Regions from separate parts of the Halomonas sp. TG39a genome, predicted to be linked through region 1. Evidence: predicted binding sites of a transcription regulator. Region 1 holds the regulator's gene; each other region holds the start of a gene.
The links. The regulator FNR, encoded in region 1, switches genes on or off when oxygen is low (the NO sensors DNR and NnrR bind a similar motif). The targets are predictions, from matches to a motif close to TTGATNTANATCAA.

Region 1 (10,379 bases):
ATGCTTGGCAACCCGGATCATCTTGGCCAACACCGGCCAGAACAGTAAAAACGTCAATATCGGGCCGACGAAGATACTCGCAAACGACCAGCCCGCGGTGGCGGCCTGGCCAACGGCGCCGTAAAACGTCCATGAGGTACAGTAAATAGCCAGCGCCAGGCTATAGATGATCGGACGCCGGCGAGTGGCGCCATGGGTACGCGCGCGGCGGTCACCGTACCAGGCGATGCCGAATAGAACGGCAATGTAGAGTAGTGATACCGCGACCAGTAGCCCGCCGTGAAACATGCCTTTCTCCCCGCCAGAGTGTGCGACCCACTAAACGTGCGCTAATAAAAAAGGCTTCATTCTAGGCGAAATGGAGGGTCGTGTACGACCATTCTCGAAGCTTGTTTATACCACAGACTTTATTTGTCTATGTGCACACGTTATTGAGTAGCGGAGATGTTTCGCGCAGCGTGCGTATCTCTTCGAGAATAGGCTCGCGAGACTCTTCATCCAGTGGGACCAACTCCCGGTTCTCACAATTGAGTACGTAGGGCTGGGTTATCAAAATATCGGTGTGGTGACGTTCAAACTGATAAAGAATAAATTCTGCTAAGCGGGCGCCGTCTTGCTCGCTGATGCGAATATTTTCACTATCGACCATGCTGAACTTAGTGGTCATGGGAATGGCAAAGGTCCATGGGCGCCATACCGCTGTGCTGCTCTCCGTTGATATCACTGTAGCGGTCTCAGGAAGTTGCGCCTGCTTATGTTCAAACCAGCTGTACTCGACCTGAACTTGATAGCCCAGCATACCCAGCGCGCCAAACACCGGCACTATCCACTTGGGCAAACGTTTGCCGCTCAAAGTGCGCAGTATCAAGCCAATCCCTGCAGCCGCAAGGCCTGCAAACACGGCGGCGATCAAATGCCAAATCATAAATTATCCTTTCAAAAAGCCGGCTATAAAAGCTATCTATAAAAGCCATCGGGCCTCCCGAAGGAAGCCCGATGGTAAGGTCGATCCCCAGCGTTATCACCGCATGGCGACAACGCGTTAGGAAGGAGTATGACTTAGTGATCTATCGCCATACCAGCACCTTTCGGATAGCGAACGCTTTCCACCAGATCCTGAATTTCCTGCGGCGGTGCAGCGGTCACTCTGGAGACCGCGAAGGCAACGACGAAGTTGATCATCGCGCCTACGGCACCGAAGGAGAGCGGCGAAATGCCAAAGATCCAGTTATCCGGCGTGTTTGCCAGCATATTGGTATCCGGCACGAAGAACCAGCCCAGGTAGGTAAAGATGTAAAGCAGGGTGCAAATCAAGCCCGCCAGCATACCGGCGACCGCGCCTGAGCTGTTCATCCGCTTGGAGAAGATGCCCATCATTAGCGCGGGGAACAGTGATGCACCGGCGATACCAAAGGCCAGCGCCACCGTTTGCGCCGCAAACCCAGGCGGATTAAGCCCCAGGTAGGTGGCCAGCAGTATCGCGCCGCCCATGGAGATTCGCGCCGCCAACATCTCGCCTTTCTCGGAGATCTTCGGATTGATCATGGTCTTGATCAAATCGTGACTGATCGCCGACGAGATCGCCAGTAGTAAGCCTGCTGCGGTTGATAGGGCAGCCGCGATACCACCTGCTGCGATCAAACCAATAACCCAGCCGGGCAAATTGGCGATTTCCGGGTTGGCGAGTACCAGGATATCGTTATTAACGGTTAGTTCGTTGCCTTCCCAGCCACGATCAGAGTAGTCAGCTGCATCGTTATACATCTGAATACGGCCGTCGTTGTTGAGATCGTTGAAGCTGATCAGGCCGGTTTCTTCCCAGGTGCGAACCCAGTCTGGACGCTCTTCGTAGAGAATCGGGTTTTGCGCAGCCTCTTCGTAGTTCTCAACCTGCCCTGCCATTTCGGGGTACACAGTGGTCGCTAAGTTCAGACGTGCCATCGAACCAACGGCTGGCGCGGTGAGGTATAGGAGTGCAATGAACACCAGTGCCCAACCAGCAGACCAGCGAGCGTCGGCCACTTTCGGTACGGTGAAGAAGCGGATAATAACGTGAGGAAGACCGGCAGTACCGACCATCAGCGACAGGGTGAACAGCACCATGTTGAGCTTGTTATCCACATCGGCCGTGTAATCCTGGAAGCCCAGGGCACTGACGACGTCATCCAGTTTTTCAAGCAACGGAATACCAGATTCAGTATGCGTGCTGAACATGCCGAACATCGGAATCGGGTTGCCTGTTAGTTGGAAGGCAATAAACACCGCAGGAATGGTGTAAGCGATGATGAGAACGATGTATTGCGCCACCTGGGTGTAGGTGATGCCCTTCATACCGCCAAATACGGCGTAGAGGAAAACGATCAGCGCGGCTAACCAGATACCCCAGGTGTTGCTGACTTCAAGAAAGCGCGAGAATGCCACGCCCGCACCGGTCATTTGACCGATAACGTAGGTAACCGACGCTACAATCAAGCACACGATCGCCACTAGGCGAGCGGTGTTGCTGTAGAAGCGGTCGCCAATGAAGTCGGGCACGGTGAACTTACCGAACTTACGCAGGTAAGGGGCTAACAGCATCGCGAGGATAACGTAGCCACCGGTCCAACCCATCAGGAAGGTAGAGTTGGCGTAGCCACCAGAGGCCAGCAAACCCGCCATGGAAATAAACGACGCCGCTGACATCCAGTCCGCCGCAGTGGCCATACCGTTGGTGATGGGGTGAACCCCACCCCCTGCGACATAGAAGTCTTTTGTTGAGCCGGCGCGCGCCCAGATCGCAATGCCTATATACAAGGCAAAGGAGGCGCCGACGAACAGTAAGTTAATCGCAAACTGGCTCATACCGGCTTACTCCCCAAGGCCAAATTTTTGATCGAGCTTGTTCATCTTCCAGGCATAGAAGAAGATCAGCACGATAAACGTTAGAATTGAGCCCTGTTGTGCAAACCAGAAGCCAAGATCAGTGCCGCCAACCGGAATGCCGGCGAGCAGTGGGCGAAACAGGATAGCGCATCCGTAAGAAACAAATGCCCAAACGGCCAGGCATCCGAAAATTAACCGGACGTTTGCTTTCCAGTATTCAGCAGCATTGGTTTTGTCGTCTGCCATTGTGTTGCTCTCCACTTGTGATTTTTAAGGTTGGGAAAGTTCACGAGGAATAGCGTGTGACCCATCAGGGCAATCGCACGTCTAAAGCCACTCAATCGTTAGGAGTGGTGAGTCAGTTCCTGTTGGCACGTCACCTTATTATTCGATATGAAATGTCGAGTTAGTTAGTGACGTGCGATTACCCTGCATGACTCATTGTTAATACTGGGCAATAAACGTCAAAAAATAAATCCCAGACTTTGGTATCAATAAACAGAGAAGTGGCTCTTTGCTAACTGCATGTTGTTGAAATTGAGTGCTTTTGAACGCCCGTTAAGCGAATTTTGTAGGTGTTTGCAGGGCTATGGGACAATAGTCTAGTAAGCAAATAAATGCACTTATTGGCTACTTTAAATACATGCGCTGCGTTTAATGGGCAGTGGCGGTTATTAACTATCGATACTTTGGTCGCGTATCAAAGGTCGCTTCGACCTTAGCGTGATAGCTAAAGGTATAACAAGGTTCTACTTGCTACTTGGGAAGTGAATCCTTTATACCCGTACAGCCACCTTCATATAATAATCGATAACTGCTTTCTGAAGCGTTGGAGTGGATCAGTTTATGTGGGTCAGCATCGAGTCACGATATTTATTTGTTTTTTCTTATGTCTGCTAGCTCGCCTTAAGGCAAAAACCGGTTAGTCGCAGCCCCGTTTAATGAGGTCAAACCCCATGGTTGATGTGGATCTATCCCAACTGCCGTTTACGCTCCTTGACGATGAGGGGCGTGAGCACATCCGCCGTGGCATTGACCTTGCCTATTTTGATCGTGATGAAATCATTTTAGAGACAGGGCAGGCGGGTGAGTTTGTCTTTCTGATTCATAAAGGCGAAGTGGCAGAAATCGACCCCACGCTGCCCTCATCTACCGCGCGTATCGGCCACTACACGGCGGGGGATCTGTTTGGCGCGATCAGTATTCTCAATGGTAAAAGCCGCTACCGCTTTAAAGCTGAGCAGGAGTGCCTGTGTTACTTACTGCCCAAAGCGCTGTTTCAGCAACTGTGTCGTCACTACCCTGACTTCAGCAATTTCTTTCGCCAGTCGCTGACCCATAAGGCGCGTCTGCTGACCGAAAAGCGCGCCGAAGGGGGTGTCACCATGGCGGGCTTTATGTTGGCCAAAGTGAGCGAGTGTATGCGTGAGCCGCTGCTAATGGCGGCGACGACCGATATAGCCAGCGCGGTCAAACAGCTCAACGCTAGCCACGCCGATAGCCTGCTGGTAGAGACCCAGGACACCCTGGGGATGGTGACTAAAACCGATCTGCTCAATGCCCTGGTGCTGCAGGGCAGCGCGGTAACATCGCCGGTGGATGAGATTGCCCATTTTAATTTGGTGACTGTCGCGCCGGATCAGTATTTATTTGAGGTATTGGTGCTGATGACCCGCCATAAAGTGGCCCGGGTGGTCGTGATGGAGCAAAACGCCTTGAAAGGCGTTGTTGAGCTCACTGACGTGCTTAGCTACTTCTCAAGCCGTAGCTATGTGGTGAGTCTGCAGGTAGAGCAGGCAACCAGCTTAGAGGCGCTTGCAGCCGCCAGCCAGCGTACCCCGGAGCTGGTCAAAGCGCTGATGGCCCAGGGCGTTAAGCTGCGCTTTGCGATGGATCTGCTCGCCGCACTGAACGGTCGCATCATCAGTAAAGCCTGGGAGTTCACCATTAATGAACGCTACCACGGGCAGAGCTGCATGATGGTGATGGGCAGCGAAGGGCGCGGTGAACAGATTCTCAAAACGGATCAGGATAACGGCCTGATTCTGGCCGATGAAACCCAGTGGCCTGACCTTACAAGCCATATGCAGACGCTCACTGATACGCTGATTCAGCTCGGTTATCCGCCGTGCCCCGGCAATATTATGGTGTCTAACCCCGAGTGGGTGGCCACGGTGTCGCAGTGGAAAGGCCATATCGCCAAGTGGGCCAGGGAGCGTGATGGCGACAGCCTGATGAAGCTGGCGATTATGCTCGATGCCCATGCGGTGGCGGGTAACCCAAGCCTACTCGAAAGCGTTCGCGAAGAGCTGTTTGAACGCTGCTCGGGCGATGAGCTGCTGCTCTCCTATTTCGCCCGCACGGCGCTGCGTTTCTCGACGCCGCTGACGCTGTTTGGCTCATTGAAAAAGCCCCAGCACGGTATCGATATTAAGAAAGGCGGCATTTTCCCGATTGTTCACGGCGTGCGCACCATGGCACTTGAACGGCGGATTAAAGCCACTTCAACACTCGACCGGCTTGACGCCCTGGCCGCCGATGGCCGTTTGGATCGCCGCTTTGCCGATGACCTGGGTGAAGCGTTGGCACTGTTTTCCGAGCTGCGTCTTAAACAGCAGCTAAGCGTTTTGGAGACGCCTGCCGGTCATCAAGCCGGTGCCTCAGACGTCAACGCCCAAAACGGCAGCCGCGCTAACCGTGTGGTGGTGCAAAATCTCTCTTCCCTGGAGCGCGACCTATTGCGCGAAGCGATGCATATTGTCAAAGACTTTAAGCAGCGGCTTTCCCATCGTTATCATTTGGAGTATTCGTGAGCGGAATGCGGCTGTTAGATCGACACGTAGGGCTATTTAGCGGTTCATTGCGCACCTTACTGCGCCGTGAAAGTGATCGTCGGCGTTGTGCGGATTCTCCCTATGCGTGGCTGTTTCAACCTTATATGGGCGATGAGCTGGTAGCCCTCGTCTGTACGACAACGCTCACGTCGGCATCGCCGGTGATCAGCTTGGCGGCGGTGGTGCTGAGCCAGCAGCAGGTACGAACCAGCCGCGCTTTTGTGATGACGTTAGGCAGCACGAAACAGCCCGAAAGTGCGAAGCTGCGCCGTCATCATTTGCTATGTGAGGCAGGGGAGGTGCAGCCGCCAAGCAGTGATAACTTGAGCGCGTTAGTGGAATTTATCGGCAACCGGCCCATAGTGGGCTGGCAGTTGGAGCAGCGCATTGGAGCGTTGAATACACTACTGACTAAGCGGCTGAATTTTGCGCTACCCAATGCCCAGGTTGATGTGGCGAGACTGCATCAGCGCCAACTGCGGCGTTTGCATCCGGAGGTAGAAGCGCCCAGCAGCTTCGCCCAGGCGCTGGCATGCTGGCAGGTGCCTGCCATGGGTGTGCAAAGCGTGCTTGCCGAGGCAACCGCCAGCGCACTTCTGTATATGCGCCTACAGCGCGTTATGGCGGAGGTGGCATAGGAATGGTGGAAGCACTAGTGTTTGGGTCAGGCGGTGAGTGTTGTTAGAATGTGGCAATATTTCCTCTTTTAGCGCCTTTCACTATCGGCAGTGCTTATTTCATGCAATCCCTAGATTATTTCGACCCGCATTTTGACACGCCAGATGTTGCTCCTGCAGCCTCTCCAGACGCTGTGCAGGCTGATGCTAAGCAGAAGCGTGAATTTAACAAGCTGCAAAAGCGTCTGCGCCGAGAAGTGGGCAATGCGATTATTGATTACCAAATGATCAATGAAGGCGATCGCGTGATGGTGTGCCTCTCCGGCGGTAAGGACAGCTACACGATGCTGGAGATTTTGCGCAACTTGCAGCGCAACGCGCCAGTTAACTTTTCGTTGATAGCGGTCAATCTGGATCAGAAGCAGCCGGGCTTCCCTGAGCATGTGCTGCCTGCCTATCTGGACAAACAGGGGGTGGAGTATCATATCGTAGAACGCGATACCTACTCGGTGGTGAAAGAGAAAACCCCTGAAGGTAAAACCACCTGCGCGCTCTGTTCACGGCTTCGCCGCGGCTCGCTGTATGGGTTTGCCGAAGAGATTGGGGCCAATAAAATTGCCCTGGGCCATCACCGGGAAGATATTCTTGAAACCCTGTTTCTGAATATGTTCTTCGGCGGCAACCTGAAAGCGATGCCGCCCAAGCTGCTATCCGATGATGGTAAGAATATCGTTATTCGGCCGTTGGCCTACTGCAAAGAAGCGGATATTGCGGAATTTTCGCGGCTGATGGCGTTCCCAATCATTCCCTGCAACCTGTGCGGCTCCCAGCCTAATATGCAGCGTCAGGTGGTCAAAGAGATGCTCGCCGAGTGGGATGAGAAGTTCCCTGGCCGTCTGGAAAGCATGTTTAAAGCGGTGACCAATATTGCGCCCTCCCAGCTGGCAGACCGAAGCCTGTTTGATTTTGAGGGCTTAGAGGCGAAGCAGGCGGAGCTGCTGGCGGGTCGCATCCAGGCCTTCAACGTCAGCTAACCGTTTGCTCTTCCTCTTCGGCGAGGGTAATCAAACGCGGCATATCGAGAATATTGACCTCTCGCCCGGAAACCGCCACCACGCTTTGTTGCTGAAAGCGGCTTAAAATGCGGCTGACGGTTTCCACCGCTAAGCCCAGGTAGTTGCCAATATCGGCCCTCGGCATTGAGAGGCGAAAACTGTAGGGCGAGTAGCCCCGGCGACGAAAACGGTCCGAAAGGGTAATCAAAAAGGTGGCCAGCCGTTGATCGGCGGTTTTTCGCGAGAGTAGGCGCATCATGCGTCGGTCATCGCGTAACTCTTTGCTCATGCTCCGATACAGCTGGCCACGTAGCTCAGGGATCTCTTCTGAGAGCAAATCCAGGCGGTCAAAAGGAATCTCGCAAACGGTGGTGGTTTCCAGGGCGATAACGCTACCGGGGTAGTGCTCTTCATCAATGCCATCCAGCCCCACCAGTTCACTGGGCAGGTAGAAATTGGTCAACTGCTCACTGCCGTTACCTTCGGCGGTGACCTGTTTCAAACTCCCCGAACGCACCGCGTAAACGCTGGTAAAAGTATCACCCTGGCGAAACAGCGGCTCGCCTTTTTTCAGCGGCGCACGGCGGCGAATAATCGCATCGAACTGCCCCATATCGTCCAACTCAAGGGCAAGCGGCAGGCACAGCGAGCTAAGGCTGCAGGTTTGGCAGCGCGCTTCGTGGAGTAGCGAGCGTCGGCTGCTCATAGGTTCCAACATGCGGTGCTCCTTGAGTGGGTCAGGATAAAATTAGCAAATTCTTACTTATTGTGGTGCCGTTAGCATGCCTGCAATAAGGTGATTAAACAATCTTAGAGTAGCGCTGCCCTATTTGCCCAGAAAGATGGGTATCGAACGCCATGGCTAAATGGCGCACCAGCAGTCGACCCATGGGCGTGGCGTTAAGTCGATCACCACTACGGGTCAGTAGGCCATCTTGCTCAGCGCTCTGTAAACGCTCCAGAGCGGGGGCAAAATAGCGGGGGGCATCGATGTTCCAGCGCTGGCTGACCGCAGCCAGATCAATGCCCATATCGCACATCAGCCGCTCAATCACATCCCGCCGGATTAGGTCGTCATCACTCAACCGCACGCCTCGCACAGTAGCGAGCTGACCCTGATCCAACGCCGCCTCGTAGCTTGCCAGATCGCTCGGGTTCTGCGCGTAGACGTCATCAATACGTGAAATCGCCGAAACGCCAAGCCCGATTAAATCGCACTGGGCATGGCTGGAGTAGCCTTGGAAGTTGCGCTGTAGCGAGCCGTCGCGCTGAGCAATGGCCAGGCTATCATCAGGCCGGGCAAAGTGATCCATGCCGATATGTACGTAGCCAGCCGCGGTGAGCATTTCAATCGTGGTGCGCAGAATTGCCAGCTTCTCTTCACCGCCCGGCAAATCATCGACATTAATACGCCGCTGGGGAGCAAAGCGCTCGGGCATATGGGCGTAGTTAAATACTGAAAGACGCGCCGGATTGAGTTCAATCACCTGGCGGAGGGTATTCGCAAAGCTCTTTTCTGTCTGAAACGGTAAACCGTAAATAAGATCGAGATTGAGCGAGCGAAAGCCCAGGCGATGCGCCTCTTCCATCAGCGTTTCGGTGAGTACCCGCGGTTGAATGCGGTTAATGGCTTTCTGTACCAACGGGCTTAAATCCTGCACGCCCAGGCTAATGCGGTTAAAGCCTAACGACTGCAGGTGGCGCAGGGTAAATACATCCGCTTCCCGGGGGTCTATTTCAATCGCGTAGTCGCGATCGGCAGAGGACGAAAGGCCAAACCGGGCATCCAAACGATCAATCAGGTCGCCCATCTGATTCAAGCTAAGAAAGGTCGGCGTTCCGCCACCCCAGTGTAGCTGCTCCACCGGTCGTGATGTATCCAAGTGGCGTGCGGTCAGCACCATTTCACGGTCGAGCCGGGATAAGTAAGGCTCGGTCAGGGCGGTGTTCTTGGTGGCGATTTTATTGCATGCGCAGTAGAAACAGATCTTGCGACAAAAAGGCACGTGAACATACAGCGACAGCGAACGCTGACTGGCATTGCTACGCTCTAGTGCCTGGGTCAGGTCACCGGGGGTGAATTGGTCGTGAAATGACAGCGCCGTGGGGTAAGACGTGTAGCGTGGTCCGCTGGTGTCGTAGCGGCGCAGCAGGGCTTCATCCCACACCGGCTGCAAGGGCGCTGCCGCCACAGACGAGGCAAGAGGTGAAACCGCAGGGGCATGAACGGGCATGAAGGGGCGCTCCGACGTGAGGTAATGCCGCTAGCCTAACCCGTGACGAAAGCGTAAAGATTGAGCCATGTCATGCTATTAGAGGTTGTGTGCCGTAAGAGTCCAGAGCTGCCACAGCGCAAACGCGATAATCGTTAGTGCCGCCACGCTGCGCGTCGCCGGGTGGCGAATCAAGTGGCTTAGCTGGCGCGCAGCGAGGCCAGTGACGAGCAGCGCCGGCAGGGTGCCTAGCCCAAATGCGCCCATTAGCAGCGCGCCCTGGAGCGGGTCGGCAATCGCCAAGCTCCAGGCCAACATGGAGTAGACCAGCCCACAGGGTAGCCAGCCCCAAAGTGCGCCCAGCGCGAAGGCTTGAGGGATATACACCACCGGCATTAAGCGCCGCCCCACAGGCTCGATAAAGCGCCATAGACGGCGGCCAACCGCCTCCACTTTGAGCAGCCCTTTCCACCAGTTGGCGATATACAGTGCCATCAGGATCAGCATCAGCGCGGCAAACACCTGAAGCAGCATTCGTGCCGTGGCGGAAAGCGAAAATAGCGTGCCCAGCAGGGCAACCAGCGCGCCTGCGCTCATATAGCTAATAATACGGCCAGCATTGTAGCTGAGTAGCAGCCCCCCCATACGCGCTGGATGGCGCATGCTGGGGGGTACTGCAAAGGTGAGGGCGCTCATAATGCCGCCGCACATACCAATGCAGTGGGCACCGCCCATTAAGCCAAATACGAATGCCGCCAGCAGCGGCGGTAGATCAAGCCCTGTGGGATTCATGGCCGA
Region 2 (10,379 bases), on a different contig from region 1:
TGCTGCAGCATCTCGCGGCACCAGCGCACGCTCTCTTTTTCCAACTCTGCCAGGGGCACCACATGATTGACCAGCCCCATTTCAAGCGCTTGGGCGGCATCGTACTGGCGGCACAGAAACCAGATTTCCCGGGCCTTTTTCTGGCCAACAATGCGCGCCATATAAGAGGCGCCATAACCACCATCAAAGGAGCCGACTTTAGGGCCGGTCTGGCCAAAGATGGCATTATCGGCGGCGATGGTCAGGTCGCACATCATATGCAGCACGTGACCGCCGCCGATGGCATAACCCGCCACCATGGCGATAATAGGTTTCGGGCAGGTGCGAATATCGCGCTGGAAATCCAGCACGTTGAGGTGGTGGGTGCCCTCTTCATCCTGGTAGCCGCCGTAGTCGCCACGGATGCGCTGATCCCCGCCGGAACAGAACGCTTTATCGCCGGCACCGGTGAGAATAATCGCACCAATGGTGCTGTCGTGGCGGGCGCGGTTAAGCGCTTGGGCCATCTCGCTCACCGTTAACGGGCGAAAGGCGTTGCGCACTTCGGGGCGGTTGATGGTGATCCGCGCAATGCCATCGGCAGTGGTGTGATACAAAATATCCTGATAGCCACCGGAGCGATCCTGCCACTCTACCGGCGCATAGAGTTCTGATTCAGTGAGTCCGTTAATCATGCCAGTCTCTTTTTCTTTGTCAGGTTTTTTAGTTAGTTTTTCTTTATCAGGGATGGGGTGTTTGCAGTGAATCGCTTAAGCCAGCATACCTGTAACGACTAAGCCCAGCGCCACAATGCTTAACAGCGCAGCCCCACCGTACATCAGTTTTTTGTTAAGTGCGTCATTGCCCACGCTGATATCAAACATCCCATGGCGCAGGCGGTGGGCAGCATGAAATAGCGGCAAGCAAACTACCGCCCCCACAAACAGAAAGCCCGGTACGCTGAACAGCAGTGCCGATGCTCGCTCATAGCTCAGCGCCCCAGCAGGCAGCAGGCCCAAAGGCAGTAGAACGGCGATAAACAGAATCACGGCGGGCAGTAAAACTGCGAAACAGACGCCGCCCGCGCTAAATAGCCCCCACCAAAGCGGCTCATCAAAGGCTTGTTTATGCTGAACATCATGTTTGTTCATGCCCCACTCCTCCCCAATAGCCAGAAAAATAGCAGCGCGACCACGACTACGCCCACCCACTGCCCAGCAACAATGGCCTGATCGGGCAGGCTATGCCCGGCGATACGAATCGGCATTACCCGCGGGAACAGCACAAAGAAGGTGGCGGCGTGAAACAGGCTGGCGGCCAGCGCCAGAAGATTCAGCACTAATACGATGGGAGAGCCCATAAAGGCGATCCACCCCTGCCAACTCTCCGCCCCTTGAAGAAGAGCGACCATACCAGCGAGTAAACAGAGCGTGAAAAACACCAGCGGCAGCACCGTGGCTTCGCGCAGCATATAGAGTTTAAAAAAGCGGTGCTTCAGCCACCAATTGCGTTTCAGCGGCGGCAGGCGTTGCGATGATGATTTATCCATGATGTTCCTCCCCTACCCTTTAAACAGCGCAATAAGCGTGTGTTTGGCTGCTTCGACCTTGCCCTGATTGACCGCAGCGGCGGGGTCAACGTGTTTGGGGCACACTTTTGAACAGAAGCCCACAAAGGTGCAGCTCCACACCCCGTCGTGGCGGTTAAGCTCGGCCATGCGCTGTTTTTTTCCGTGATCTCGGCTGTCCAGGTTGTAACGGTGAGCCAGCGTTAATGCCGCCGGGCCAAGGAATTCTGGATTAAGCCCGAACTGGGGGCAGGCGGAGTAGCAGAGACCGCAATTAATGCAGTTAGCGAACTGCTTGTAGCGCTCCAGCTGCTCCGGCGTCTGTTGATAGGTTTCCGGCGCACTGGGGTCGTAAGGTTTTACGGGGTTGTCATCAATCAGGTAGGGCTTCACCGCCGCCAGGTGTTCAAGGAAGATCTCCATATCCACCACCAGATCCCGCTGCACGGGGAAGTGTGCCAACGGCTCGATACGAATATCGCCCTCGTAATCGCGCAGGAAGGTTTTACAGCCCAGCTTGGGAATGCCGTTCACCATGACCCCGCAGGAGCCACAAATCGCCATACGGCACGACCAGCGGTAGCTCAGGGTGCTATCGAGCTGCTCCTTGATATGGTTGAGGGCATCCAGCAGCGAGGTACTGTCATCCACCGGCAGGTCATACGCCTGCCAGTACGTCTCAGTCGAGTTATCAGGCAGGTAGCGTTTGACGCTAATATGCTTGGTGCTGACATTCTTCGTACTGATTAAGTTAGTACTCATCTGATCGATACTCATGCCTTCTCCCCCTTGCCCGCATCGCCATAGGCCCGCTCCGCCGGGGCAGAGAATTGCACATCGACGTCCTGCCAGCGCAGCTCGGCATGGGCATCGCCTTGGTAAAAGACCTGGCTGTGCTTGAGGTAGTTAACGTCATCACGTTTCTGCATGCCTTCATCCAAGCGCTGGTGGGCACCGCGGGACTCACGGCGCTCAAGCGCGCCCAAACAAGACGCTTCGGCAATATCCAGTCCACACTCCAGTTCAAGACATTCCAGTAACTCGGTATTAAAAATCTTGCTGGTATCGTTAACGCGGATCTCGTTGAAGCGCGCACGCAGTTGGCGCATGGTATCCAGCGAATGGCGCATGCCCTCTTCGGTGCGGTAAATCCCACAGCCGCTCTCCATGGCCTGCACCATGGCGTGCTTGAGTTCCACCCAGTTCTCGCCGCTCCCCGTTCCGTCACATAGCCGCAGCAGCTTGGCTTGCTGGCGGTCGCCCTGGGCTTCCAGCAGGCGCTCATCGGCCCACTCGGTTTGTGCTGCGCGCTTGCTTGCCTGCTCACCGGCCAGGCGGCCAAACACCAACAGCTCCGTCAGCGAGTTAGAGCCCAATCGATTGGCGCCGTGCAGACCCACCGAAGCACACTCCCCGGCGGCGTAGAGCCCGGCAATGGAGGTTTCGCACTGTGGATTGGTTTCAATACCGCCCATGGTGTAGTGAACCGCTGGGCGAATGGGGATGGGCTCTTTCACCGGGTCGACGTTGATATAGGATTTGGCCAGCTCGCAGATAAACGGCAGGCGCTCCAGAATGTACTTTTCACCCAAGTGACGCAGATCGAGATAGACCACATCGCTGTCGCCAAACTTACCGGTGCGGCCTGCCTGCTGCTCCTGCCAGAAGGCCTGGGAGAGTTTGTCCCGCGGGCCCAACTCCATATACTTGTTTTCCGGTTTACCCAGCGGCGTTTCCGGGCCAAGGCCATAATCCTGCAGATAACGATAGCCCTCTTTATTGAGCAGAATACCGCCTTCCCCCCGGCACGCTTCAGTAATCAAAATGCCGGAGCCGGGCAAGCCGGTGGGGTGGTATTGAACAAACTCCATGTCCCGCAGCGCCACACCATGGCGGTAGGCCATCGCCATACCGTCGCCAGTGACAATGCCCGCATTGGTGTTGAAACGGAATAAACGCCCCGCGCCGCCGGTGGCCAAAATCACCGTTTTGGCGCGCAGCACGGTTAATTCGCCAGTGGCTATTTGTAGGGCAATCACGCCAATCACAGCACCTTCGTGTACCGCCAGGTCGAGCACGAAGTATTCGTCGAAACGCTCGATCTCAGGGTATTTCAGCGAAGTCTGAAACAGGGTGTGAAGCATATGGAAGCCGGTTTTATCGGCGGCGAACCAAGTGCGGGCGGTTTTCATCCCCCCAAAGCGGCGCACCTGCACCTGACCATCGTCCTTACGGCTCCAAGGACAGCCCCAGCGCTCCATCTGCACCAGCTCTTGATAGGCGTGGTGAACAAAGTAGTCAGCCACCCCCTGCTCAACCAGCCAGTCACCGCCGGAAACGGTGTCATCAAAATGCGCCTGGTGGGAGTCTTCATCACTGGTAACCGCCGCCGCACCGCCTTCTGCAGCCACGGTATGGGAACGCATGGGATAGACCTTGGACAGCAGCGCAATGCGCTGAGGGGTGCCCTGGGTTTTGGCCTGTTCGGCAGCCCCAATGGCAGCACGCAAGCCTGCGCCACCCCCACCGACAATCACGATATCGAAATCTCGCTGCTGCATGACGTTTCCTTCCGTTAGCCAAGTCAAAGGTGGTGGTAGCGACACTCTTCGGTGCCCTTTCATTCTTCGAACTTACCACGCTATTGGCAGGCCCTGCTCATTAGTCCAAAGAACTATTGACGTGCGTCAAGCAAGTAGAAAATCGACTAGGTATTGCTGTTACCCGCGTGCCACAGGCCCTACTCTTCAAGCCACTCACTGCAGGGCAGATACCTATCCGCCAGGCAATAAAAACAGCAAGAAAGACTAAAGAGAGGTGCAGCATGACAACCAATGCCCAACCCTCGCCACGATGGAAACTGTTAGCACCGTTAGCAGTCGCTATTATCGTCGCGCTGATACCTACACCCGAGGGGCTAGCGCCTCACGCGTGGTACTTTTTCGCCATCTTCCTTGGCTGCGTGGTTGGCTTGATTCTCGAGCCCTTGCCTGGGGCGGTGGTCGGCCTGATCGGCGTTACCCTGGTGGCACTGCTTTCAAGGTGGGTGCTGTTCTCTCCGGAGCAACTGACGGCTGACGGATTCAGTGCCGCTAACCAAGCATTCTCATGGGCGGTGTCGGGCTTTACCAACTCTACGGTATGGCTAATTTTTGGTGCCTTTATGTTTGCCTTGGGGTATGAGAAAACCGGCCTGGGCAGGCGGATATCGCTCTGGCTAGTCAAAGCCATGGGGAAGCGTACTTTGACCCTGGGTTATGCGGTGATGATTGCCGATGGCATTCTGGCGCCGTTTACGCCTTCCAATACGGCGCGCAGTGCGGGCACGATCTATCCGGTCATTCGTAACCTGCCGCCGCTTTACGATTCGCATCCCAACGACCCCAGCATGAAGCGCATGGGCAGCTTTTTGATGTGGACCGCGCTTGCTTCTACCTGCGTCACTAGCTCGCTGTTTTTGACCGCTCTGGCCCCGAACTTACTGGCCATCGCGCTAACTGAAAGCGCGACCGGTATTCATATCAACTGGGGGCAGTGGTTTATGGCGGTAGCACCAGCCGGCATTTTGCTGCTTCTGCTAGTTCCGCTGCTGAGCTACTGGCTATGCGCGCCCGAAGTAAAAGCGGGTAATGAAATTTCCGACTGGGCAGGGCAGGAGTTAACCAAGCTGGGGGCACTGACTCGCCATGAAATAATACTGATCATTATGGTGGTCTCCGCCCTGCTGCTGTGGATTTTCGCGGGCGACATTATCTCTGGATCGCTGGTTGGTCTACTAGTGATCTGCGGCATGCTGTTAACCGGTATTGTAACCTGGAGCGATATTCTCGATAACCGAGCCGCCTGGAATACCTTTGTGTGGTTTGCCACCCTGGTGGCGCTCGCGGGTGGGCTTAGCCTAGTGGGGTTTGTTAACTGGTTTGGCAATGTGGTCGGCGGGCAGATAAGTCACTTTGACCCGCTGATGGCCATGGTGGCGCTGGTGGTTATTTTCTACCTGCTGCACTACTTCTTTGCCAGCGTGACAGCCCACGTTACTGCTCTGCTGCCGGTGATTCTGGCGGCGGCGTCGGGGATTGCCGGGCTAGATATGCAGATGTTTATCCTGCTGCTACTGCCCACACTGGGCTTTATGGGCATTCTCACCCCTTACGGCACAGGGCCAAGCCCGGTTTACTACGGCAGCGGCTACTTACCCAGCGCACTGTTTTGGCGGCTAGGGGCAATCTTTGGGCTGCTGTTCCTGGTGGTTTGGCTGGTGATTGGCCTGCCTTGGTTAATGCTGATCAGCTGATTGAAGTCAGCTTGCAGTACCCAACCAAGCGTTCAGCTGCTGTGAGAACGCCTCTGGTTGCTCAACATGAAGATTGTGGCCCCCGTTCAGAGCGATATGGCGCAGGCGCGGTGCCATCGTTGCCAAGTGAGTGGCAAGAGTGTGGAACTTGGCGTCCCGCTGCCCCGAAAAGTACCCCACCGGAAGCGTGGTATTTTCCAGCCACCGCCATAGCAAAGGCTGTTGACCCAAGGAAGTTGATCGCAGCATGCTGGCGACGGCTGGCCCGTGATTCGCGAGACGGCGTTGCATTTGCCGACTGCGCTGAACGTCGGTGAGATCGGCAAACACCGGCTGCTGATACCAATCGATAAGTACGTCTTCCAACGGTTCCTGCTCAAAGCGTAGCGCCCAGCGTTCATCATGAGCAATACGGCCAGGACGCTCACTGGCGGGTAGCCCAGGGTGAGCGCTCTCCAGCCAGAGCGATTCCAGACCCGGCGGCTGAAGGCTGGCATGGTACAGCGCCAAACGGCCACCCAGGGAGTAGCCCAGCAGGCAGTAACGGCGAACACCGTGAGTTATCAGCGCATCGCCAAGCCAGTGGTGAAAAGCCTCAAAAGAGCCTAGCTGCTCGTGCTGATTCTGGCCGTGGCCGGGCAAATCCAGCGCGAGGCAGTGAATGCCTTCCAAGCCAGCGATGACCTCAACCCAGTCCTGACCATCGCCCAGCAGGCCATGGAGCAGTACGAGGGTCGGCGCCTGCTTGTGAGGTTTACAGCTCACGCGACGCCCCTCGAATCGCTGCGCCCAGGGCCTTAAGATCATCGGCGACCTGCTGATGGGGTACGTTAACCTCAATCAACGTAACGCCCGCCTGAAGGGCCTGAGTGTAGGCTATCGCAAAGCTATCCAGCGAGTCAGGCGCTGCATAACCAAGCCCAAACATCTTTGCCGTATGCTCGAAGTTCAAGCCGTGGGGCTGGCGATAATATCGCTCCAGCAGATCGTCTTCTTTAGGCACCGGCAGCATATGGAAAATACTGCCGCCATCGTTATTAAGAATGACCACCACCAGGGGTTGAGCCGCCTGCTTTAACAGTGCGAGGCTATTGAGATCATGCAGTGCGCTGGTGTCTCCCAGCACAATGGTAGTGGGTTCTGCGCGGGAGCAACTGAGCCCAAACGCCGTGGCGATTAAGCCATCGATGCCCGAGGCGCCGCGATTGGCAAATACCCGTAGCGGCGTTCGGCGATGCGTACCCAGCATATTCATTAGCCGTGCAGGCAGGCTGTTGCCGATAAACAGCTGCCCTTCCGCCAGTTGCGCTAGCTGATGGCAAACACCCAGTTCTGAGAGTGACCTACACCGCTCTTCCACAAGCTGACTAGTGCGTCGTTGGAGGCTAGCCAACTGATGCCAAACAGGTTTCTCAGGGATCGCTGGCAAATCCGCGATAAAGTCGGCGGGCGAACATATCACACGGCGCTTAACGCAGTAATCAGGATCCAGCCGCTGGGGCAGCGGATCAACCAACCAGGCATCCTGCCAGGAATGTTGGGCAATAAACTGAATGAGTCGCTTGGAAATTAGCCGACCGCCAAACTGCAGCAGCACCTCTGCCTTAGCCAGTTCATCGAAGAACCGCCCATCGTGGAGTGCCAAATCAAAATGAATCAGATTGTGAGGATCAAAACGCACCTGGCTCTGCACATCCACCAGCAGTGGCCAGCCCAGTTGCTTGGAGAGCGCTACCACTTGCTGTGCCTGCTGCGGGTCATCGATGCTTCCTGCGACAATAATACCTCGATGTCCGACAAATGCTTCCCATACGTCACTAAGCGCTGGAACCGTGGCGCGCTCCTGCACATCACCCCATGACCAATCACTCCAAGGCGTGGAGTCCATCAGCCAGTCCCCCAGCGGGGCGAGATAGTCACTGGCATCCACTAAAGCGTCGCCAGGATAGAGAGGCTCGCGATAACGGCAGTTGATATGGATGGGCCCAGGGGTGCGGCGCTGCTGATCAACCGCTTGGTCAATAGTGCTAAGTACAAATGCTGCTTTTATCTCAGCATCGGGCGGCGGCAAGTCGTGGTGAACAATCGTGTGACGGGAGAAGATATCCCGCTGGTCGATTGCCTGATTGCTGCCGTTATCCAGCAGCTCAATGGGGCGGTCGGCGGAGAGCACAATCAGCGGCACGCCGAGCAGGTTGGCTTCCACCACCGCCGGATAGAGGTTGGCCACGGCGGTGCCTGAGGTAGTAATCACAACCACGGGCCGGTAACTGCTCCGGGCAATGCCCAGCGCCATAAACCCCAGCCCCCGCTCGTCAAAATGGCAGTGGCAGCGCAAACCGGCATGCTCGCTGGCGGCCATGGTCAACGGTGATGAGCGAGAGCCGGGCGCCACCATCACATCGCGCACGCCCAAGCGATAAAGCTCCTCCAGCATTAGCGCCGACCAAACATGATTAAAGGTGGCGTGCTCTTGCGCAAAACCGCTCAATACAGGTGTTGCCATGTGTGTTATCCCATCCCTAGCAGCGACATAATATCGGCTATTTTGGTATCCAGCTCGCGCCACTCTTCGTCCGCCTGGGAGCCCGCCACAATGCCGGCACCGGCATAAAGCCGGATCATTTCTGAATCGATATAGGCGCAACGAATGGTCACGGCGAGGTCGCTACTGGCATGGCTGATTCGACCAAACACCCCCGAGTACCAGCCGCGTTGATGGCGCTCATGCTGTCGAATAAACGCCAGCGCCGACTCGCGGGGAACGCCGCCCACCGCCGGGGTCGGTGGCAGTGAGGAAAGCAAAGACTGGTCGGTGACGCTGTGGTGTAACTCGGCACGAATCAGACGGCGAATATGCTGCAAAGAGCGCAACTTAATAATATGCGCCTCGCCCATTTGGACTTGTGAAGAAAGCGGCTCAAGCTGGGTCAAAAGCTGCTGATATACACACTGGTTTTCTAAGCTGTTTTTCTTATCGGTAAGCAGTTCATCGGCAAGCGCTTGATCTTGCTGGGCATCCCGCCCACGGCGTGTGGTGCCCGCCAGTGCTTCTGTCGTTAAATGAATACCTTCACGCTTATAGAGTTGCTCCGGCGGGCAGCCGATAAACGCCTCATGGGGTGTCAACTGGATGCCAAAGTGAAAACAGTCAGCGGTACCGGCCTGCCAGCGTGACAGTAGTGCCCAAGGGTTAGGCGTTTCAGGTGTTGTCAGGCGCGTTTCACGGGAAAGCACCACCTTGGGCGTATGCCCTAGGTGGTCGAGGTTTGTCACCTGCCCCACCCAAGCCGCCCACTCTTGTTGGCTGGGGCGGTCTTCACGCTGGTAAACCAAAGGCTGCAGGCGAGACAGCGGCTGCTCTGCTACCAGCGCGTCTAAACAGGCATAAGCCTGGGCGATTTCGGCACCGGGGGAACGGTCATCGAAACGTAGATTAAGTGATAGCGTCGCGCCACCTTGATGACGTTTAAGCTCGATACGCGGCAGCAAAAAGTGGCAGGCTGGAAAGTGCTCCCACCCCGGCGTACCAGGGTCGAAGGCCATGCCGCCAAAATAGTTGGGCTGTTGGACGCCTGCTTCAGCCAGCGCAGCAAGGTCCGCCTGCAGCGCCGCTAACGAATCAAACGCCTTAATCGCCCCCAACACCGCACACTCAACGGCGTTCGTATCACGCGCCTTCCAATAGAGGCGGGGATAAACGCTCTGCACGTTTAGCCACCCCATCAGGTTATCCACCTGACAGGGAGTGCTTAGGCGCATAAACCCTTTTTTAGCGCTATCACTAAGTGTATCAAGCTGATGCTTGAGGGCTTCAATAGGGTGTGTGGAGTGCATATTTCGCCTTTTAGGCAAGCGTGACTAGCGATGCATATTTGCATTGTCTAAATAAGTCACCAAACATCGCGTAAACTCTTGGTGTGGTGCTCCTCCAGTGTGGGGCAAGGCGACACGATTTGCTTTGACTTAAGTCTACTTTTTAACAGTTAATCATACATTGCCGAATGTTTGATAATTGCCACGCCAGCCAATGTTTAAACGAAAATCGAGGAATATCGTCATAATGGAACGACTCGCTAAGCGCCGCCACTACCAAGCCTGGTTGCTAGCCGCTCGCCCCCGAACACTTCCACTGGCGTGCGCTTCTATACTCTTGGGTACTGGGCTGGCGGCTAGCGTGGACGCCTTTAATGGCGCGGTGCTTTTGCTTGCCCTGCTGACGGCCATTGCGCTACAGGTACTCTCTAATCTAGCCAATGACTATGGCGACGCGGCTTCCGGCGCCGATGACCAATCACGCATTGGGCCGGTTCGGGCAGTCTCTTCTGGCTTGCTGACGCCACAGGCAATGCGCGCCGGGATGGTTATTACGGCAATCGTAGCAGCGCTGTTAGGGCTGTTATTGCTGGTGACCGCCTTTGGCAACCAGTGGGGACAGATTGTCACTTTCCTGCTGCTAGGTGCCGCCTCTTTATTGGCAGCCGTGACCTATACCGTTGGCCTGGGTGGAACGCCCTATGGCTATCGTGGATTGGGCGA
Region 3 (10,379 bases), on a different contig from region 1:
GAGCATCAGTGACATGGTCAGCACCGCCTGGGACAGTGCCCGCACTTACCGCGGCTCTGACATGCGCGGCGGTGCCAACGGTGCCCGCATTCGTTTAGCGCCTCAGAAGGATTGGGAAGGCAACGAGCCTGCGCGTCTCTCCAGCGTATTAGCAGTGTACGAGAAGATTTCTGCTGACACCGGCGCTAGCCTTGCCGACGTGATCGTTCTGGCCGGTAGTTTCGCCATTGAGAAAGCCGCCAAAGCCGCAGGCTACGACGTTCGCGTACCTTTCCTGAAAGGGCGTGGTGATGCTTCTGCTGAAATGACCGATGGCGAATCGTTCGAGCCGCTAGAGCCGCTGGCTGACGGTTTCCGTAACTGGCAGAAGAAAGACTATGTGGTGAAGCCGGAAGAGCTGTTGCTGGATCGCGCTCAACTGATGGGGCTGACCGGGCCGGAAATGGTCGTGCTACTGGGTGGTATGCGTGTGCTCGGTACTAACTACGGTGGCACCAAGCACGGCGTATTCACAGACCGCGAAGGCCAGTTGACCAACGACTTCTTCGTTAACTTGACCGATATGGGCAACAGCTGGAAGCCGGTGGGCAAAAATGCCTATGAGATCCGCGACCGTCAAACAGATGCTGTGAAGTGGACGGCTACCCGCGTTGACCTGGTGTTCGGTTCTAACTCGCTGCTGCGCTCCTACGCGGAGGTCTACGCCCAGGATGATAACGACGAGAAATTTGTCAAAGACTTCGTCGCCGCCTGGACGAAAGTGATGAACGCGGATCGCTTTGACGTCGCCTAATTACCAAGCGTTTTAGTTCTTGTAAGTAAGCCTGCATCTTCGGATGCAGGCTTTTTTTTATTAGGCTCTCACTAAAAGGCCTGAGTCCGGTGTAGTACCGAAATCAGGCCTTGGCCGCTGAGTTTTTCACTGTCCAAGTTTATGGGGTCAGCTCAAAGCGGGTGCCTTTTAGCCTTATTAATAATGAGAGATTAGAACTCTTCCCACTCCGCTACTTCATGCTTCTGCTGAGTGGCCTGAGGAGGGCGGCTAGGCGCTTGAGGTAGTGCAGAGCCAGTCCGGGCTTTATGTGCTGCCGTATAGGGTAGCGCAGAGTGCTCAGCGCCACCTTCACTAAGCACAAACTCGCTCATCAGTTGATCCAGCCGCTGCGCATTGTCGCGCATATTGGTGGCAAGCGTGGCGCTCTGGCTGACCATGGCAGCATTCTGCTGGGTCATCATATCCATCTCTGCCACTGCGGTATTGACCTGTTGGATGCCAGTGGTCTGTTCCCGGGCGCCGGCGGCAATCTCGGCGATTACATCCGAGACCTGGGTAACGCTGTGACGAATCTCATTCATACGTTCAGCCGCCGCCTTAACGATATCGCTGCCTTCTCTTGAGTGACTCACGGACATATCAATCAGCGCACGAATATCATGCGCCGCAGAGGCTGAGCGACTGGCTAGCGTGCGCACTTCGTTGGCGACCACGGCGAACCCACGGCCCTGCTCGCCGGCGCGGGCAGCCTCCACGGATGCGTTGAGTGCCAATATATTGGTTTGAAATGCAATCGAGTCAATCAAGCCAATAATGTCGCTTATTTTATTGGCCGAATCACTGATCGCGGCCATCTTGGCTTCCATTTGATTCATCGAATCGGTGCCGCGCTCTGAGGCACTGGCGGCTTCTAGCGCGAGGCTATTCGCCTGTTCAGAGGCCTGGGAGGTATGCGCTACCGTGGAGTGAATTTGTTCCATTGAGGCAGACGTTTCCTGGAGATTAGCCGCCGCTTGTTCGGTACGCGATGAAAGCTCATGAGTACCATCCGCCATATCGCTGGCATCGGATAATACCGTGCGAGCGTTTTGGCGCACTTCCTGAAGGGTAGACTGCATGCGCTCCACAAAGGCATTAAAGCCGTGGGCGAGGTCGCCAATTTCATCCTGGGTTTTGGCTTCTAAACGGCGCGTCAAATCGCCTTTACCTTTGGCAATATCCGCCATGGCACTGGCGGTATGCTTGATAGGAGCAAGTGAACGCCGCGCCGCATAGGCAACCACCACCAGCAGCAATACCAATAGCAGTCCCCCCGCCAGCAGCAGCGACTGCAGCAGGCTGTTAGTCACGGTGGTAAAGGCAGTGATGGGCACGGTGACCCCGACCACCCAGGAAGTGCCTTCCACCGGGCTCCACATGAGCACGGTCTGCTCACCGCTGGGCATGGTTATTTCACCGGAGCCCGCCGTGCCGCTGAGTATTTGCTGACTCAATGCATCCAGCCCTTGGTAGCCCTGCTGGTCGGCATCGGTGTAATTGAGCGACATGCGATACTCTTCAACCGGATGAGCAATGACTTGCCCTTGGCTGTCGATTAGCCAGCCGTAGCTGCCTTCGCCAACATTAATATCGGAGGTGATATCAGATACGGCGGCCATGGAAACGGTCATGCCCAGCAGTCCCGCTCGATTGCCACGCTCATCGAATACAGTATCAGCGACAATAGCTGTTGGCAGGCCGCTCACCATGGAGATAACCGGGTCGCTGAGCAGACTATCCTGGGTGCCGTCCGTCACTAAGGCTTTGAAATAAGGACGTTCGGCTATCTCCAAGTTGACGCCTGCGTGAGTTAGGGTCGCTCCGGATGCGTCAGCAAAGAACAGTGACTCGATGGTGCCCCCCGGCGGGTAGCGCTTTTCGAGCCAAGCGCGGTGAGACGTAAGCGGCACGTCTTCCACCAACCGCTCATCCTGAGCAAGTACGGAGATCCAATTGCGGTACCCGGTAATCCAGCGGCTGATTTCATCTGCCCGAGCTTCTACCTGCCGCTTACCGGCATTATCGATTAACGCTGGAATAGCCTGGTTAAGCTGTTGATTGACCACAAAGCCTAAAATAACGGCTACCACTAAGAGAGGAATAGCGACAGCGACCAGCAGTTTCTGCGTCAGTGAGAGACGAGAAATTTTTTTCATTTGTTGCCTCGATATGTTGGCCAGTAGCAGAGCACAAGGATGTTGGCGAGTGTCATACTCTGGCTGTTTAATGGTTCCCTGGTTTTATTCTTACTGCCGCTACTCATTAGCGGCGAATGGTGCACTTGCTTTCATGATTGCTTTTTTAATATTTTTTTAAGCTAATATAGTAATGTTAAGCTAAGAACTTGTTTCAGCTTTTAGTGTAATTTTTGTTTGGTTGTTGTGTAACGTTTATATACCTTTTGTTTTTCTTTGCTGCTTTATTAAATCACCAGGGTAATCCACGTCAGAACATACCCCTGGGTCGCTGAGAGAGAAGTATATAACGCAGTCGCTATGCTTTTTGATGACAGTGTTTGCACCCTTGTCGTTTTCTAAAAGTGCCAGTTCGCTCCAGAATTTTCTTCCAAACACAACAGGATGCCCCGGATTTCCTTGGTGTAGCGGTTGTACAATACTGTCTGGAGTGGCCGCTTTTGTTAATACACTGCATGTTTCTTCGCTTACCCAGGGGAGGTCGGCCAACCATACTGCGGCAGCACGAAAATGATGTACGCTTTCATCGCTGCAGAGTTGTCTAAAAGCATCGCTAATACTGTAACCAAGGCCTAAATGACTGCGCTGACTAATAATAGTGTGATGTGTTGGTGTAAGGCCGAGTGACTGGGGAGTATCTTCGGGTTTAATAACAACGCGGCGATTAGAAAAATTTTTCTGAATAGTTCGTAAAGTGGAACTAAGCAGCGTTTCCCCATTGTCGAATCTGGCGACTCTTTTATCGCTGCCAAAGCGGTTTGATTGGCCTGCCGCCATCACGATGACTATGATATCGCTACAAGGCATGGCGTTCTTTTCCGCGAGAGAGGCGAACAATATCGGCCATCACGGCTAGCGCAATTTCAGCCGGTGTTTTGCTACCCAGATTAAGCCCAATGGGCATGGCAATTCTTGCTACTTGGCTTTCCGTCATGCCGCCAGAACGTAACAGCCGTTCGGCACGCTGCTGTGATGTCTGCTGAGAGCCCATAACGCCAATGTAAAAGGCTTCCGTTCGGACGGCTTCGATCATTGCTAAATCATCGATACGCGGGTCGTGGGTCAAGGCCACAACGGCGGTATTGGCATGGCAACCGCCCGAGGCGATAAACACGGAGGGCAGCACCGCCTGCACTTCCACGCCCGCGACAGCAAAATTTTGCCTAGCCTCGTCTCTGGGATCGCAGACAATCACCTCAAAGCCCAGCGTTTGGGCAAACAGGGCACATGGCGCAGAGATCGCGGAGATCCCCGCGATGATCAGCCGTAGCGCAGGGCCTATGCGAATATTGACGCTAGCTGTATCGAAGGTAACGGCGGGCTCGGTGTTATTCGAGAGGTTAAACCGCTTACCGCTGCCATCCAACTTGATACAGCGGATGAGCGGTTGGCGACCCAGTAGCGTGGCATGCATCACTTCTAAGTGAGTGAGGTTTTCGGTGTTGGGCGCTAGCCGCTCAACCAGTATTTCTAGGCTACCACCGCAGGGTAAGCGAATATTCGCTGAACCAGCATCCCCGCCATAGCGCACCCGTTGAACCGGTTCGTTAAACTCACCCTTTTGAAGCCTTGCGATAAAGTCTTCTTCGACACAGCCACCCGACAGTGACCCCAGATAGTCGCCTGTCGAACATGCTACCAGCATGGCACCTGGCTCCCGGGGGGCCGAGCCAAAGGTTTTCATAACTGTGCATAGCCAAACGGTCAGCCCCTGGTTGGCCCACTTCAGTGCCCGTTCGATAACCTGTAGATCAAGGTGGTGCATTAACTAGCCGCCTCCATGGGGAGTCGAAGGGAGGCTTTCAGTGCATCGCGAATGGTGTCAGGGGTAAAAGGGGGATGGGTAAAGCGTACCCCCGTGGCATCAAAAAGCGCATTGGCAATCGCAGGAGCACCGGGTAGTGAGGCAGACTCTCCAACGCCGAGTGGGGGCAGTGCAGGGCGATCAAGCAGCATGACGTCGATGGGAGGAAGCTCTGAGAAACGCAGAATGGGGTAGCCGCCCCACTCTCTGCTGGTCGGTAAACCATCCTCAAAGGTTACCCGCTCCTTTAACGTGCGGCTGAGCATCTGGATCACATTGCCATGCACCTGATGGCGAACGCCGGCGGGGTTCACCATTAAGCCCGCATCCTGACCCACATATAAGTTCTCGACGACAACCCGCCCACTCTTCACATTGACTTTAAGTTCAATCACCCAGGCGGCAAGCGCGGCACCAAAGCCGGGAAATTTACTATGTACGTACTGGGCGTAAGCGAAGCCTCGGCCGTAGCGCCACTCGCCATCGCTACTCGGATTGGCGTTAGCGGTGCAGGGTTTCCAGTTCGCACGTTCGGCTAACGCTTCGACAAGCTCGCAGGCGCGGTTATCGGTTAAGTAGCGCAACCGATAGGCGACAGGATCTTCACCCGCCAAGTAGGCGAGTTCATCAATATAGCTTTCGTGGGCGAAGGTGCTGGGCAGCGCCGAGACGCCACGCAGCCAGGAGGCACGCACCAGGGTCGGGACGTCGTCGCACACTATTTGGCGATGAGGGTAGCTGTAGGGCGGCACCGACGTTCGATCCCCCATTTCAAAGGGGATATCAATAGGTGAGGCAGCACCGGTTAGCAGTAGTGCCAGGGTGGGCGCACTGTTAGAGGGGTAGCGCGTATTAAAGCGATAGCCTGCTGGGCTGCCATCTGCGTTTAAGCCGCCCTGAATGGCCATATACTGAGCAGCCCCTTTAGGCTCCCAGGTGTGCTCCTGCTCACGGGTTAGTTGCACACGAACAGGTCGACCCACCGCCTGAGAGAGCAGCACGGCATCGGCGCCAACGTCGTCGGCGCAGTTGCGGCCATAGCAGCCCGAGGTTTCCATGCGGGTAATGGTGATAACGCCTTCATCCAAACCGGTAAGGCGGGCGAGGTCGGCGCGCAGGCTGTGTGGATTTTGGGTGCCCGACCATACGTGAAGGCCATCTTCGTTGGCATCGGCGACGGAGCACGAAGGGCCGATAGAGCCATGCAGTTGGAAAGGCCACACATAGTGACGATTGAGCGGATGTTGCGCGGCGGCCAGAGCGTTATCGAGATCACCCTCTTCGAGGAGTATGCGCTGTTTGCTGGGCAGGTCGAGCAGTGCTTGCTCTATGTTGTCCAACTGAGGCAAGCCTTCGATTGGGCGCCACTGGATCTTTAGCTGTTTGGCTGCGGCAGCAGCCTGCTCTTCACGCTCGGCCACCACGCCAACAAAGTCACCGACCACCACGACGCTTACCACACCTGGCAAATGCGCCACAGAGCTTTCATCTACCGCGATTAAACTGTTGCCAATAAAGTCGCCGCTATCATGGCCTACATAAGGCGGGCGAATCACTCGTCCATGCAGCATGTCGGGCAGGCGTAGGTCGTGGATAAAGGTCAATTGCCCGGTGGCCTTGGCGGGTATATCCACGCGGGAGGTCGATTGGCCGACCAGGGTATAATGGCTGACCGGCTTAAGCGGCACCTCATCGGCAAGCTTTAATGCATGACGGGTGCCCTGCAGCAACTCCCCAAAGCTAACGGATGAGCGGTTATTATCACTTGGCGTAATAGCGCCGTTCTGGCAGCTAAGTAGTGAGCGCTCAGTGTCAAAGTGCTTTGCTGCCAGGGTTAATAGGTACTCCCGCGCCTGTGCCGCAGCTCGGCGTAGAGGCTCGGCAGTGATCTGAATCGATGCACTGGCTATGGTGGGGCCTTGGTTGGGGGCTTCAACGGAGTTGCCCAGCACCATGGTGACGCCGTCGAACGCGACGCTAAGCTCTTCTGCGACAATTTGAGCGAGCGCCGTGCGTATGCCAGTGCCCAGGTCTACGTGGCCGTTGAAAGCCACGATATGACTATCGCTCAGCACGGCAATGAAGATCTCAGGCTCATGGGGGGTGAAGTTTGAGTGTGTACCTGGCTGTCCGGGCGCGGGCTTGGGGGGCGTAACCGGGTCGCGATAGATCACCAGAACATCAGACCCATACAGCAGTGACTCTCTTGTATAGTCTGATTTATCAGCCATGTCTGCCTCCCACGCTCGCGTTTACGATGATCAGTGCGGATGAATTTTAGGTGATGAAAGAGCGATAACTAAGGTAAAATTATAGCGTGTACGCCATAAAAGCATGATGAATTGATCCAGCGCAAGCAGTATTTAAAGCGTTGATGCATCATTTTGTTAACCAGTGCCATACTCGATACACGTCGTCGCTAATAGATTAAGGATATGGAATGACAACGGATAGTGCGCTCAAACACTCGTCTTCCGGTGAGCACCCCACGCCTTCAGAGCAGGGGTATGATTTTTCTGAGCAAGTAGGGCATCTACTGCGTAAAGCCTACCAGCGGCATACGGCTATTTTTCAGCGCTACAGCAGCGATAAACAGCTCACGGCCATTCAATTTGTAACGCTGTGCACGGTGATGGAGCGCGGCCCCAGCTCGTTAACCGATATCGTCAACGCCACGGCGATTGATCCCGCCACTATCCGTGGCGTCATTAAACGTCTTAAAGCGCGGGGGTGGATCTCGCTAACCACCGACCCCAATGATCAACGTAAAGTCATGGTCGTGATCACTGAGGCCGGGGAGACATTAGTCGAGGCTATGGTTCCCAGTGCCAAGCAAATTAGCGATCAGACCATGAAAAATCTCAACCCGGCAGAGCGGGTTGCCTTAATGCATCTGCTGGAAAAAATGAACGCGGACTGATGACTCAACAGAGACGTCCGCTTCACCTGCGTTTTCGGATACTCCTAACGCTTCATTAAGTATCCCAGTGTTTCATCCAGTCCAATCACATCGCCATATTTGCTATCGATATCAAACAGGTTGGCTTCATGGGGCGCGGGGTGGCGATCGCCCACGCAATCACGTACCACCATCACCCGAAAGCCGTGCTGTACGCCGTCAACGGCGGTGGCGCGAATGCAGCCGCTGGTGGAGCAGCCGGTGATGATCAGCGTATCGATACCCATGGCGACCAGCGTGGAGGCGAGCGAGGTGCCAAAGAACGCGCTGGCATACTGCTTGGTCATTACCAGCTCATCTTCACGGGGTGCCACCTCGGAGCAGAACTCGGCGTAAGGGTTGCCCGCCACCATCGCCCGCATGACCGGCGCCTTCTTGACCCAAATGCCGCCATCGATTTGATCCGGGGCGTGATAAAGGATGTTGGTGTGGATAACAGGCGTGCCAGTGCGCCGTGCGGTATTGAGTAGCGGCGGCATATTGGCCACCGCATCCACCACGCCCTGGGCAAATAGCGGCGAACCTGGTGTGGTGTAGCCTTGCATAAAATCAACCACCAGCAGCGCGGGCCTTTTGCCAAAACCGATGCGCCCATCCCACACGCCTCGGTAGTTGTCCGTGGCAGTGTTATCGCTAACGCCATCGCTGTTATCAGTCGTGTGTGGCGACATGGTCGTCTCCTTAATCAGCACTCTATATCGTCAATAAGTACCTGATCTCGTTAGTAAGCCCCTGACAAGAGGGCGCCTGCGCCCGGTACGATGGGCTCCAGGTCGAGTGCCTTGAGCATGGCATAGGTGGTGGCGATAGCTGCGGTAACCACCGGCTTGCCGGTCAGGGCTTCGACCTTGGCGACGGCCGGCAGCGATGGCATTTGCACACAGGCTGACAAGACGATGGCGTCCACGTTACTTAAATCGAGACTGGCGACGATTTCGGGGAGATTGGCGGGATCGTGGCGAGCGACATCCAGGTTATTGGGGATCTCAAGCGCCCGGTAGTCGAGCACGTCAATGCCTTCCTGACGGATGTAGTCGACCACCATTTCGGTCAGCGGCTTCATGTAGGGGGCCACTACCACCACGCGCTTGGCTTTCATCACACCCAGGGCATCAACCAGAGCACCGGCGCTGGTGACCACCGGCGTGTCGCAGCCGTTCTCTTCGGTGCGGCTGCGCAGACGCTTTTGCGACTCTCGGTGGTAGCCGGGCCCCATCGCCATAATGGCAACCAGGCAGGCATACCCCATCACATCCACCGCTGCATCAGAAAGCTCCAGGGCGCAGCGATCCGACTCTGCATCCATGGCAGCCAGTTCGTCCTTGCTGACGTTCTTCATGCGCATGCGGCTGGAGTGAAAGGTAAAGCGTTCCGGGCGGATTAACTGCCGCGCCGTAAGCATGGCGGGTATTTCGGTCTCCATGGTGATATTGGAGCTGGGGACGATCTGGCCGATACGGTAGCTTTTGATCTCGTTCTTTATATAGTTGCTGGTCATGGTATTTGGCCTCTCTTAGAGCTCGCTGCCCAGGAAGTCTTCAAACGCGGCAAAAAAACCGTCGAAGTCATCCCAGGGAATCATGTGACCCGCTTGTTCCGCGGTAGAAATACGAACCGTCGGTAGAAGGGCGCGTATTTCGGCGCGATCTTCATCCTGGATAACACCGCCTTTGCCTGCACACATCAGCAGCGTGGGCACTTTGATAGCGGGGAAATCCTGGTGGATATCGACGCTGTGGAACTCTTCAAACGCCTGAACGATGGCTGGCTCAAAGCAAGTGTGTAACCACTCGGCGCGTAATCGCAGTTGCTCGTCGCTCCAGGTGGGGCAGTAGTGGCGCATGGTCTCGATATCGGCACCACGTGTGCAGTCGCGAATCGAATCCACGTACCAGGGCAGCTTGCTGGGGTACTCACGGCGTCCTGGCCCTGAAACCGGTGGGTCGATAAGTACCAGTTTGTCGATGCCCTTGGCGCCGCGACTCATGGCGCGTAGCGCAAAGCGCGCACCCATGGAGTGGCCCGCCAGAATGACATTGCTTAGACCTAGCACATCGATAAAGGCGATCACATCGTCGGCACAAGTGTCGGTGGCATAATCGAGCTCGGGCCCGGTAGACGACAAGCCGCGTCCACGGACATCCAGCACATAAGTGTCGAAGTGCTGACCGAGCCGCTCGGCCACAAAACGCCAAGTGATGGCCGGGCTGGTAATGCCTGGTATCAGGACCAGCGGCTGGCGCGAGGTCTCGGCGCTGTCACTGAAGCGCAGGTAGTGCTGACGAATACCATTGGCGTGCACGTTGGCGCCATAGAGATAGGTGCTGTTCATGCTGGGCTCCCTTGATTGGTTGGTTGCTTCAGCGGTACTTCAAAGGGGTCATAGGCGAATACCCAGGCCGGATCTTCGTCTTCCCGTAACCAGGTATTGTCGTGGGAAACCTGCTGGACCCGCGAGGCGCGTTCAAAACGGTTGGTGCGGTAAAGTTCGAATGCCTGCTGGTAGTTCTCGGCGCCCACTTCCTCCAGGCAGCGTACCAGCATGGCGGCATCCTCGATGGCCATGGCAGCGCCCTGGGCCATGTGGGGCTTCATCGGATGGCAGGC

Region 2: frdA (fumarate reductase (quinol) flavoprotein subunit) is a predicted target of FNR. The motif match lies at 4,224-4,237, and genes of this name have one in related genera.
Region 3: U738_RS13330 (xanthine dehydrogenase family protein molybdopterin-binding subunit) is a predicted target of FNR. The motif match lies at 7,156-7,169, and genes of this name have one in related genera.

The regions. Positions count from the first base shown of each region.
Region 1 covers NZ_JQLV01000002.1:815,006-825,384, reverse strand. Annotated here, with positions in the region: gene U738_RS21960 (hybrid sensor histidine kinase/response regulator) at 1-288, opposite strand, end outside; gene U738_RS21955 (hypothetical protein) at 416-925, opposite strand; gene U738_RS21950 (sodium:solute symporter family protein) at 1,060-2,841, opposite strand; gene U738_RS21945 (DUF4212 domain-containing protein) at 2,848-3,108, opposite strand; gene U738_RS21940 (DUF294 nucleotidyltransferase-like domain-containing protein) at 3,819-5,675, shown strand; gene U738_RS21935 (DNA polymerase III subunit epsilon) at 5,681-6,334, shown strand; gene ttcA (tRNA 2-thiocytidine(32) synthetase TtcA) at 6,436-7,347, shown strand; gene fnr (fumarate/nitrate reduction transcriptional regulator Fnr) at 7,340-8,086, opposite strand; gene hemN (oxygen-independent coproporphyrinogen III oxidase) at 8,169-9,602, opposite strand; gene U738_RS21915 (sulfite exporter TauE/SafE family protein) at 9,681-10,373, opposite strand; gene ccoS (cbb3-type cytochrome oxidase assembly protein CcoS) at 10,370-10,379, opposite strand, start outside.
Region 2 covers NZ_JQLV01000001.1:2,819,141-2,829,519, forward strand. Annotated here, with positions in the region: gene menB (1,4-dihydroxy-2-naphthoyl-CoA synthase) at 1-674, opposite strand, end outside; gene frdD (fumarate reductase subunit FrdD) at 750-1,130, opposite strand; gene U738_RS12610 (fumarate reductase) at 1,127-1,528, opposite strand; gene U738_RS12615 (succinate dehydrogenase/fumarate reductase iron-sulfur subunit) at 1,541-2,323, opposite strand; gene frdA (fumarate reductase (quinol) flavoprotein subunit) at 2,320-4,107, opposite strand; gene U738_RS12625 (anion permease) at 4,371-5,840, shown strand; gene menH (2-succinyl-6-hydroxy-2,4-cyclohexadiene-1-carboxylate synthase) at 5,847-6,605, opposite strand; gene menD (2-succinyl-5-enolpyruvyl-6-hydroxy-3-cyclohexene-1-carboxylic-acid synthase) at 6,595-8,346, opposite strand; gene U738_RS12640 (isochorismate synthase) at 8,352-9,677, opposite strand; gene U738_RS12645 (1,4-dihydroxy-2-naphthoate polyprenyltransferase) at 9,904-10,379, shown strand, end outside.
Region 3 covers NZ_JQLV01000001.1:2,977,752-2,988,130, reverse strand. Annotated here, with positions in the region: gene katG (catalase/peroxidase HPI) at 1-793, shown strand, start outside; gene htc1 (methyl-accepting chemotaxis protein Htc1) at 985-2,970, opposite strand; gene U738_RS13340 (nucleotidyltransferase family protein) at 3,205-3,816, opposite strand; gene U738_RS13335 (XdhC family protein) at 3,806-4,774, opposite strand; gene U738_RS13330 (xanthine dehydrogenase family protein molybdopterin-binding subunit) at 4,774-7,044, opposite strand; gene U738_RS13325 (MarR family winged helix-turn-helix transcriptional regulator) at 7,254-7,733, shown strand; gene U738_RS13320 (N-carbamoylsarcosine amidohydrolase) at 7,778-8,443, opposite strand; gene U738_RS13315 (maleate cis-trans isomerase family protein) at 8,494-9,270, opposite strand; gene U738_RS13310 (alpha/beta fold hydrolase) at 9,286-10,104, opposite strand; gene U738_RS13305 (FAD-dependent monooxygenase) at 10,101-10,379, opposite strand, start outside.